3 regions of the Pseudomonas sp. Tn43 genome follow, and region 3 is predicted to be linked to each of the others. Evidence: predicted binding sites of a transcription regulator. Region 3 holds the regulator's gene; each other region holds the start of a gene.

Region 1 (3,127 bases), on a different contig from region 3:
CCACCACCGCAAAACCACGACCAGCCTCACCGGCACGGGCCGCTTCGATGGCCGCGTTGAGCGCCAGCAAATTGGTCTGTTGAGAGATGCCTTTGATCACATCGAGAATGTGGCCGATGTTGTCAGTGCTCGCATTCAGGGTTTCGATCTGCGTGCAGGACAGGCTGATTTTCTGTGACAACTCGGTCATGGCCAAAATGGTTTTCTCCACCACCTGACGGCCGTCATCAGCCTGTTCGCTCGCGCCGCTGGCATGTTGCGAAGCATCGGCGGCGTTGCGGGCGATTTCCTGGGTGGCGGCGCCCAATTGGTTGATCGCAGCAGCCACACTGTTGGTGCGGGCGCTTTGTTCGTCGGAGCCGATGATCGAAGCGTTGGACGATGCCATCACCCGTTGCGACAGGTCATGCACCTGACGGGTCGCCGAAGACACTTCGCTAATCGACGCGTGAATCCGCTCCACGAACTGGTTGAAAGAGCCGCCCAACTCGCCGAATTCGTCTTTGCTTTGCACCACGAGGCGACGGGTCAGATCGCCCTCACCCTGAGCGATGTCCTGCATCGCACGCCCCATCGTGGTCAGCGGACGCATCAGCACACTAATCAGCAGACTCAGCAGCACGGCAATGGCAGTCACGGCAATGAACATCGCGATCAGCGCTGAGGTGCGGAACTGGCTCAGTGGTGCATAGGCCTTGGCCTTGTCGATTGACAGACCGATGTACCACTCTGCATTCGGCAACCCACTCACCGGCGTGAACGAGAGGATGCGGTCCTGCTTGTTCAGTTCTACTTCCTGATTGCCTTTGCCGATACGGACACTGGAGCCCGGATAGATGTCTTTCAGGTTCTTCATCACCTGGTCCTTGTCCGGGCTGACGATCACCTGACCGTCGGCGCTGACGAGGAACGCGTGACCGATGCCACCGAAGTCCACCGAGTTGATGATCTTCACCAGGGTTTCCAGACTCAGATCGCCGCCGACGACGCCCAGCAGTTCGCCTTGCTTTTTCACCGGCATGGCGATGGTCACCACCAACCCGCCGACCGCGGCCATGTAAGGCGGGGTCAGCATGGTCTTGTCGGCGACCACGGCTTGCTTGTACCAAGGGCGCTGACGCGGATCGTAGCCGTCCGGCATCTTCGCGTCAGGGCGCTGGGTGAACACACCATTGGCCTGCCCGACGTAGGTGAACTGGAAGTTCGAGGTGAGGGCCGGTTGATCGACCAGCCCCGGGAAATCAGCATCGGCACCTTGATGAGCGATGTTCTGCGCGAGATTTTCCAGGACCAAGACGCGGCCGCTCATCCAGTTCTGCACGCTGCTGGCGGTCAGCTCGCCGGCTTGCTCGACGGAAGACTCGAGGTTTTGGCGAATGGTGTTTCGCTGCAGATAGTCGTTGTACAAAGTGAACAACGCAAAAGCCAGCACCACGACGCCTGAAGCGGCCAGCAGGATTTTATGGCTGAACTTGAGATTCATTTCATGGGCTTCTTATGCAAAAAGTGGGGATGCGTTCCGGTTTCAACATTCCATGTAACCGCGCAGACGGCATTCTGGGGCCGCTCTACTTTGGTGCACGCATGTCTCACCAGTCTGTCGGCACGAGCTGGAGAAATCTTAGGAATTTGTACGAAACACGTCAGATACCCGCCGAACGGCGTGCTAGAGCGTTCGAATAGCCGTATTTGTGGGTGGTTGTTCGAAGGGCAGTTGCAAATTTTCCGACCCTTGATGACAATGCGACTAATTATCATTTGTGACGTCGGGCTGTCGCGTTCATGTCTTCACCTGAGTTTGCAGTACAGGCGCTTTACAGCAGTCATCACGGGTGGCTCAACGCATGGCTACGTGCGCGATTGGGCAATGCGGCCGATGCGGCGGATCTGGCTCAGGACACATTCGTCCGGTTGCTGCAAAGGACCGAACGCCTGGAGCTCAAAGCCCCCCGGGCATTTCTAAGAACCATTGCTCGCGGCTTGGTGATCGACCATTGGCGTCGTGAGGAAATCGAACGCGCATACCTGGAAACCATTGCCCATTTGCCCGAGGCCGAAACCCCGAGCGCCGAGGCGCGGGCATTGGTGCTCGAATTGCTGGAAAGCATCGCCCGCATGCTGGAAGGCCTGAAGCCGAAAGTGCGTCAGGCATTTCTGCTGGCCCAGTGCGAAGGACTTACCCACAAGCAGATCGCCGAACACATGGGGTTATCCCTGCGTTCAGTGGAACGTTATGTGGCCGACGCGCTGTATCACTGCTACGTGCTGCGGTACGAAGCGTGATGCCTGCGGATAACTCAGCGCTGACCCGTCGCAGCGCGCCCCATCAGCAGGTGGTCAAACAAGCCATTCATTGGTTGCTGCGCCTGCGTAACAACGCGACCAATCCCAGCCTGCGCCAACAATGCGACGTCTGGCGGGCGGAACACCATGAACACGAACTGGCCTGGCAACGGGTGCAGTCCTTGCAGGCCGAGTTGAGCAGCACTCTGCGCGCGGTGCCCGGCGCTCAAGTCGCTTTCAACACGTTGGAAAACAGCGCACAAGGACTCGGGCGACGCCAGGCATTGAAGCTGCTGTCGGGCGCGTTATTGATGGGTTCGGCGGCCTGGTTGGGCAAGGATGTGATCGGCGGGCAACAGTGGACCGCCGACTTCGCCACCGCCACGGGCGAGCGACGCGGTTTCCAGTTACCGGATGGCACGCGCCTTGAGCTCAACACCGCCAGCGCGGTGGACCTGGACTACACCGCGCAACAGCGCCTGATCAAACTGACTCGCGGCGAGATCGTCGTGACATGCGGTGAGGCAAGTGAAGGGGTTTCGTTTGATCGACCGTTGCGGGTGCAAAGCCGTCACGGCGTGTTCGAAAGTGTGGCGGCGCGCTTCATCGTTCGTCAGGACGCCGACTGCACGCGGCTCAGCGTCACCAGCGGCACAGTCGCCATCCATTCGCCACGGGCCGCCGATGGGCTGCCGACTCAGGTGCAGGCCGGGCAGAGTTACCTGATCGATCGGAGTCGAGCGCAGTTGGCACCGCCGCAGGACATGGATGCTGGCGCCTGGGTCGACGGCCTGATCGTCACCCGCAACATGCGCCTGGGAGACTTCATTAATGAAGTCGGGCG
Region 2 (3,127 bases), on a different contig from region 3:
CTCTTTGGCCGTCACAGCCAGGTTCGACACCACTTCGCGCTGTTCACTGTTCGCCAACGCGATGCTTTGCAGGTTGCTGCTGAGCAAGGTCGCGGTGCTGCTTTGTTCCTGGGTCGCGGTAGTAATGGCGGCGAATTGCTGACCGGCCGAGCGGCTTTGTTCATCGATCCGTGCCAGCGCCGAGGCGACGTTGGCGTTGCGTGACAGGCCTTCTTGCATCAGCACGTTGCCCTGCTCCATGGTGCTGATGGCGTTGCCGGTTTCCTGCTGGATGCTTTGGATCATCCCGGAAATTTCATCAGTGGCCTGGCGGGTACGCGAGGCCAGGTTACGCACCTCATCGGCCACCACCGCAAACCCACGGCCCTGCTCACCAGCGCGGGCGGCTTCGATGGCGGCGTTGAGCGCCAGCAGGTTGGTTTGCTCGGCAATCGAGGTAATTACCCCGACAATGCCACCGATTTCCTGGGAACGCTGGCCCAAGGTATTGATTACCGTCGCGGTGCTGTTCAATGCACCGGCGATTTGCTCCAGGGAAGAAGACGCTTCGTCCATCGACGTACGACCGATCTGGGTTTGCTGTGCGTTTTCCTGCGCCAGACGCTGGGTGTTGCCCATGTTGTCGGCGATATTCAACGAGGTGGCGCTGAATTCTTCCACGGCACCGGCCATGCTGGTGATTTCGCCGGACTGCTGCTCCATCCCTTCATAGGCGCCACCGGACAACCCGGATAACGCCTGGGCACGGCTGTTGACCTCTGCCGAGGCCTTACGGATGTGCTCGACCATGGTCGACAGGGCTTGGCTCATCTGGTTGAAGGCGCGGGCCAGTTGACCGATTTCGTCATTGCTCGACACGTTCAGGCGAACACTCAAATCACCGGCGCCCAAGGCTTCGGCCTGGCGTACCAGATCCCCCAGTGGCGCCAGTTTGCTGCGCAGCAACCAGACCGCCGAACCAACCGCCAGCAACATCGCCAGCAAGCTGCCGATCGCCAATTGAATACCCACGCTCCAGGTGACGGCGCGGATTTCGCTTTTCGGCATGCTCGCCACCACCGACCACGGCCCGCCTTCGAACGGCACGGCAACACTGTAAAAATCTTGCGACGTGTCGTTCCAGAAGTCGCCTTTGCCCGGCGTCTTGGCCAGACCGACGATGCTTGGCACCGCCTGATCCGGCGCCTGTACACCGGCAATTGGCACCAACCATTTGCCTTGTTCATCCAGCAACGCCAGGGAACCGGTCTGGCCGATGCGGAAGCGTTTGAGGTTGGAGAACTGTGCGTTCTGCGCGTCGGTGTAATCGAATCCTACGTACAGCACCGCAATGATCTTACCTCCGCTGTCGCGTACGGGGGTGTACTGCGACATGTAGAAGCGTTCGAACAGCAACGCTCGCCCCACGTAACTCTGCCCCGCCATCAAACGGGCGTAAGCCGGGTTTGCGTGGTCGAGCAGTGTGCCAATGGCTCGGCTGCCGTCTTGTTTGGTGACATTCGTGCTGACCCGAATGAACTCTTCACCGCTGCGCACGAACACGGTCGCAACGCCTGCGGTCATCTGCTTGAACTCGTCGACTTCCGCGAAGTTGTTATTCAGCACTTCACTGCCCAGGTGCAGGCCCGGGGTCTGCACACCCGCCACGGTCACCGGCTGATCCGGGTGCACGCTCAAACCGGCACTGAAGCGCTTCTCGAACAGGCCGGCCAAGCGCTGGGTGCTTTCACGCAAGGTGCCGTGAAAGGTGCTCAACTGATCAGCCAGCAAGCGAGCCTCACTGGCCAGATGCTCTTCGCGGGTGGCAAGGTTGGCGGTGTCCAGCGAGCGCAGGGCGAACACGGTACTGCCACTGATGACAATTGCCAGAATCACGGCAAGCGCAAGACCCAGCTGTGAGGCAATCCGAGCACGAGGTTGAGACATGACAGCTCCTGACCCAGTGGCCGGATCATTCTGATCCCATCGCACACTCGGCAAAATTTCTGATGGTGGGGGAAACATGGAACCTGCACGACGGTGCCATCAGCAGATTTTCGGCGGCAAAGTTGAATACTTGAGTAATGAGCGAGGATATGGCCCAAGGCCGCCATTGCGGCGGCTCCATCGATTCAGCCCAGGCGTTCGACAGCCGGTAATTCCATGGCCCGGACCTCGCCTTGCAGGAAATCGCTGAGGCGGCGCAAACGTTCGCCGCCGGGGCGGGTTTTCGGCCAGACCAGGTAATAGTTTTCACCACTGGCAACGGCCGTCGGCCACGGCAAACTCAGACGTCCCTGCGCGACATCCTCCGCCACCATGAGCAAATCGCCCATGGACACGCCGTAACCTCTGGCCGCAGCGATCATGCCAAGCTCCAGCGTGTCGAACACCTGCCCGCCCTTGAGCGAGATTTGATCGGTCAGGCCCATGCGCTCCAGCCAGTTGCGCCAGTCACGGCGGTCTGGCGTGGGGTGCAGCAGCTCGGTACTGGCCAGGCGCGCAACGTCCCACGGTTGGTCCTTCAGAAGATTCGGCGCGCCCACCGGAATCAGCTCTTCGGGGAACAGGAAAGTCGCCTCCCAGTCCAGTGGAAAATGCCCGTTGCTGAGGATGACGGCGCAGTCGAAGGGCTCATGGTTGAAGTCCACCGTATCGATGTCCATCCAGGCGCTGGTCAATTGCACCTCGTTGCCCGGTCGCAGGTGCCGAAAACGACTGAGCCGCGCCAACAGCCAGCGCATGGTCAGGGTCGACGGGGCTTTCATGCGCAGGATGTCGTCTTCGGCCCGCAAGGTATTACAGGCCCGCTCGAGGGCGGTGAAGCCTTCGCGAATGCCGGGCAGGATCAGCCGCGCCGATTCGGTCAGTTGCAGGTTGCGCCCGCTGCGATGAAACAGCCGACAGGCGAAATGCTCTTCGAGCGTACGAATGTGCCGACTGACCGCACTTTGGGTGATCGACAGTTCTTCGGCCGCGCGGGTAAACGAACTATGCCGCGCCGCGGCTTCGAATGCTCGAAGGGCATACAAGGGAGGAAGACGACGGGACATCAGGAAGGCTCCTTTAGCGCGATTGCACCAACTTATCAGAAACTCCCCTGCATGAGTTTTAATCATGCCACCCATCCTTTTTATCCCTTTGTGCA
Region 3 (3,127 bases):
ACCCAGGCGCTCGGTGGCATCCGTGATCTGAGACACTTCCTCGGCTTGCGGCATGTGCGGGTCAATCTGGAAATTGACGATCGCGCTATGCAGCTCGCGGGTGAGCTTGCCCACTTCCTGGTACAGGCCGCGGTCACGGGTCTGGTTGAGCTCATGGATCAGTTGCACAGCGTCGCCGAACCTGCCTTTTTCAAGGCTCTCGACCAGTTCGACCGCGTGTTTTTTCAGAGTCGATTCAAAATCGCCCTGCGAAGATTCGTTATGCCCCATAGCTCCCCCGTGACGGACTGGCTTTGCACATCAACCGATGCGTTCGAAGATCTTTTCAATCTTGTCTTTCAACGCCTGAGCCGTGAATGGCTTGACCACATAACCGTTCACACCCGCCTGAGCGGCTTCGATGATTTGCTCGCGCTTGGCTTCGGCCGTGACCATCAACACCGGCAGGTGTTTGAGCTTTTCATCGGCACGCACATGGCGCAGCAGATCAATACCGGTCATGCCGGGCATGTTCCAGTCCGTTACCAGAAAGTCGATGCTCCCGCTGTTGAGGACCGGAATGGCGGTGGTGCCATCGTCAGCCTCGACCGTGTTGGTGAACCCAAGGTCACGCAACAGGTTTTTTATGATTCGCCGCATCGTTGAGAAGTCATCAACGATGAGGATTTTCATATTCTTGTCCAATTCGACCTCCAAGCAGTCTTAAAACGCGCGCAGCACCTGAACGCGCCGTTCAATCAATTCGGCGTAACACTCAACAGTTGCATGGATTACAACGGGCCGTGGCAGATGCAGCAAAATGCCGTACCCACCTCGTTCGCAGTGTCCCCACACTGCCTGTCAGCGCGCTCGCCACTCCCCCAAACGCCCCCGCAAACGGGCCGCGCACTGGCTGTGTAACTGGCTGACCCGCGATTCGCTGACCCCCAGGACCTCACCGATTTCCTTGAGGTTCAACTCTTCGTCGTAGTACAGCGCCAACACCAGTCGCTCACGCTCCGGCAAATTGGCAATCGCGTCCGCCAGCGCTGCCTGGAAGCGTTCATCTTCCAGATCGCGTGACGGCTCGAGATGAGCACTGGCGCCATCCTCGTGCAGCCCTTCGTGTTCGCCGTCCTGCAACAGATCGTCGAAACTGAATAACCGGCTGCCCAGGGTGTCGTTCAAAATCCCGTAGTAATCGTCGAGACTCAATTGGAGTTCGGCCGCAACTTCGTGATCTTTAGCGTCACGGCCGGTTTTAGCTTCAATCGAGCGAATGGCGTCGCTGACCATGCGGGTATTACGGTGAACCGAACGTGGCGCCCAGTCCCCCTTGCGCACTTCATCGAGCATCGCGCCACGGATTCGAATGCCCGCGTACGTCTCGAAGCTCGCGCCTTTGCTGGCGTCGTATTTGGTTGATACTTCAAGCAGGCCGATCATCCCGGCCTGGATCAGGTCTTCGACCTGGACACTGGCCGGCAGACGCGCCAGCAAGTGGTAGGCAATGCGTTTGACCAGTGGCGCGTAACGCTCGATCAGCTCGTACTGCGCGTCACGCGCCGACTTCTTGTAGAGGTTGTAGCCACTGGCTGTCATAGGACGGGTCCTGCGGTCTGTTGCACGAGGCGCTCGACGAAAAACTCCAGGTGCCCGCGTGGGTTGGCCGGCAGTGGCCAGGTGTCGACCTTTTGCGCAATGGCCTTGAACGCCAGGGCACATTTGGAGCGCGGGAAGGCTTCGTAGACAGCACGCTGCTTCTGCACGGCCTTGCGCACGCTTTCGTCGTAAGGCACGGCACCGACGTATTGTAAGGCGACGTCGAGGAAACGATCCGTGACCTTGGTCAACTTGGCGAACAGGTTGCGACCTTCCTGCGGGCTCTGCGCCATGTTGGCCAGGACGCGGAAACGATTCATGCCGTAGTCGCGATTCAGCAATTTGATCAGCGCGTAGGCGTCGGTAATTGACGTCGGCTCATCGCACACCACCAGCAGCACTTCCTGAGCGGCGCGAACGAAACTGACCACCGAGTCACCGATACCCGCAGCAGTGTCGATCACCAATACGTCAAGGTTGTCGCCAATGTCGCTGAACGCCTGGATCAGGCCGGCATGCTGGGCCGGGCTCAGATGAACCATGCTCTGGGTTCCGGACGCCGCCGGCACGATGCGAATACCGCCGGGCCCTTGCAACAGGACGTCGCGCAGCTCACAGCGGCCTTCAATCACGTCGGCCAACGTGCGTTTGGGTGTCAGTCCCAGCAGGACGTCGACGTTCGCCAGCCCCAGATCGGCGTCCAGCAGCATGACGCGCCGGCCGAGCTCCGCTAGAGCCAGGGACAAGTTCACTGACACGTTAGTCTTGCCGACGCCACCTTTGCCGCCGGTCACCGCGATCACCTGTACGGGATGCATGCTGCCCATGTTATTTCTTTACCTTGTCTTACTTAGACGGAGGCCACATTACTGGCTGCGCGTTCACCAACTGAACAATGCATGGCAGACCATCGATGTAGGTACAAAAACTGTTCATTAGCACCTCAGCCAACCTGCTTGGTCGGGCTGTGGTAAATATCAGCGAACATGTCAGCCATGGCTTCTTCGCTGGGTTCTTCCTGCATTTGCACGCTAACGGCGCGACTGACCAGCTGATGACGACGCGGCAGATGCAAATCATCCGGGATCCGCGGGCCATCGGTGAGGTAAGCCACCGGCAGTTCATGACTGATGGCCAGGCTCAACACCTCGCCCAAGCTTGCCGTTTCATCCAGTTTAGTCAGGATGCAGCCGGCGAGGCCGCAACGTTTGTAACTGTGATAAGCGGCGGTTAGAACCTGTTTCTGGCTGGTGGTTGCCAAGACCAGATAATTTTTTGATTTGATGCCCCGTCCGGCCAGACTTTCGAGCTGCATGCGCAGTGCCGGGTCGCTGGCCTGAAGGCCGGCGGTATCGATCAGCACCACGCGTTTGCGCAGCAAAGGCTCCAGCGCCTGCACCAGCGATTGGCCCGGGTCGACGTGGGTCACCGACACATTGAGGATGCGGCCCAGGGTCTTGAGCTGTTCCTGAGCGCCGATGCGATAGCTGTCCATGCTCACCAGCGCGATGTTTTGCGCGCCGTACTTGAGCACATAACGCGCTGC

Evidence for each region. The regulator FliA, encoded in region 3, starts transcription of late flagellar genes. The targets are predictions, from matches to a motif close to CTAAAGTTTNNNNNNNNNNNGCCGNTAA.
Region 1: a site for FliA is predicted at 1,598-1,625, ahead of FHW68_RS26820 (methyl-accepting chemotaxis protein). Genes of this name have one in related genera too.
Region 2: a site for FliA is predicted at 2,034-2,061, ahead of FHW68_RS13230 (methyl-accepting chemotaxis protein). Genes of this name have one in related genera too.

The regions. Positions count from the first base shown of each region.
Region 1 covers NZ_JACHYG010000023.1:17,986-21,112, forward strand. Annotated here, with positions in the region: gene FHW68_RS26820 (methyl-accepting chemotaxis protein) at 1-1,483, opposite strand, end outside; gene FHW68_RS26825 (sigma-70 family RNA polymerase sigma factor) at 1,783-2,283, shown strand; gene FHW68_RS26830 (FecR domain-containing protein) at 2,283-3,127, shown strand, end outside.
Region 2 covers NZ_JACHYG010000004.1:336,927-340,053, reverse strand. Annotated here, with positions in the region: gene FHW68_RS13230 (methyl-accepting chemotaxis protein) at 1-1,926, opposite strand, end outside; gene FHW68_RS13225 (LysR substrate-binding domain-containing protein) at 2,112-3,032, opposite strand.
Region 3 covers NZ_JACHYG010000003.1:50,706-53,832, forward strand. Annotated here, with positions in the region: gene FHW68_RS08740 (protein phosphatase CheZ) at 1-270, opposite strand, end outside; gene FHW68_RS08745 (chemotaxis response regulator CheY) at 301-672, opposite strand; gene fliA (RNA polymerase sigma factor FliA) at 841-1,581, opposite strand; gene fleN (flagellar synthesis regulator FleN) at 1,578-2,408, opposite strand; gene flhF (flagellar biosynthesis protein FlhF) at 2,525-3,127, opposite strand, start outside.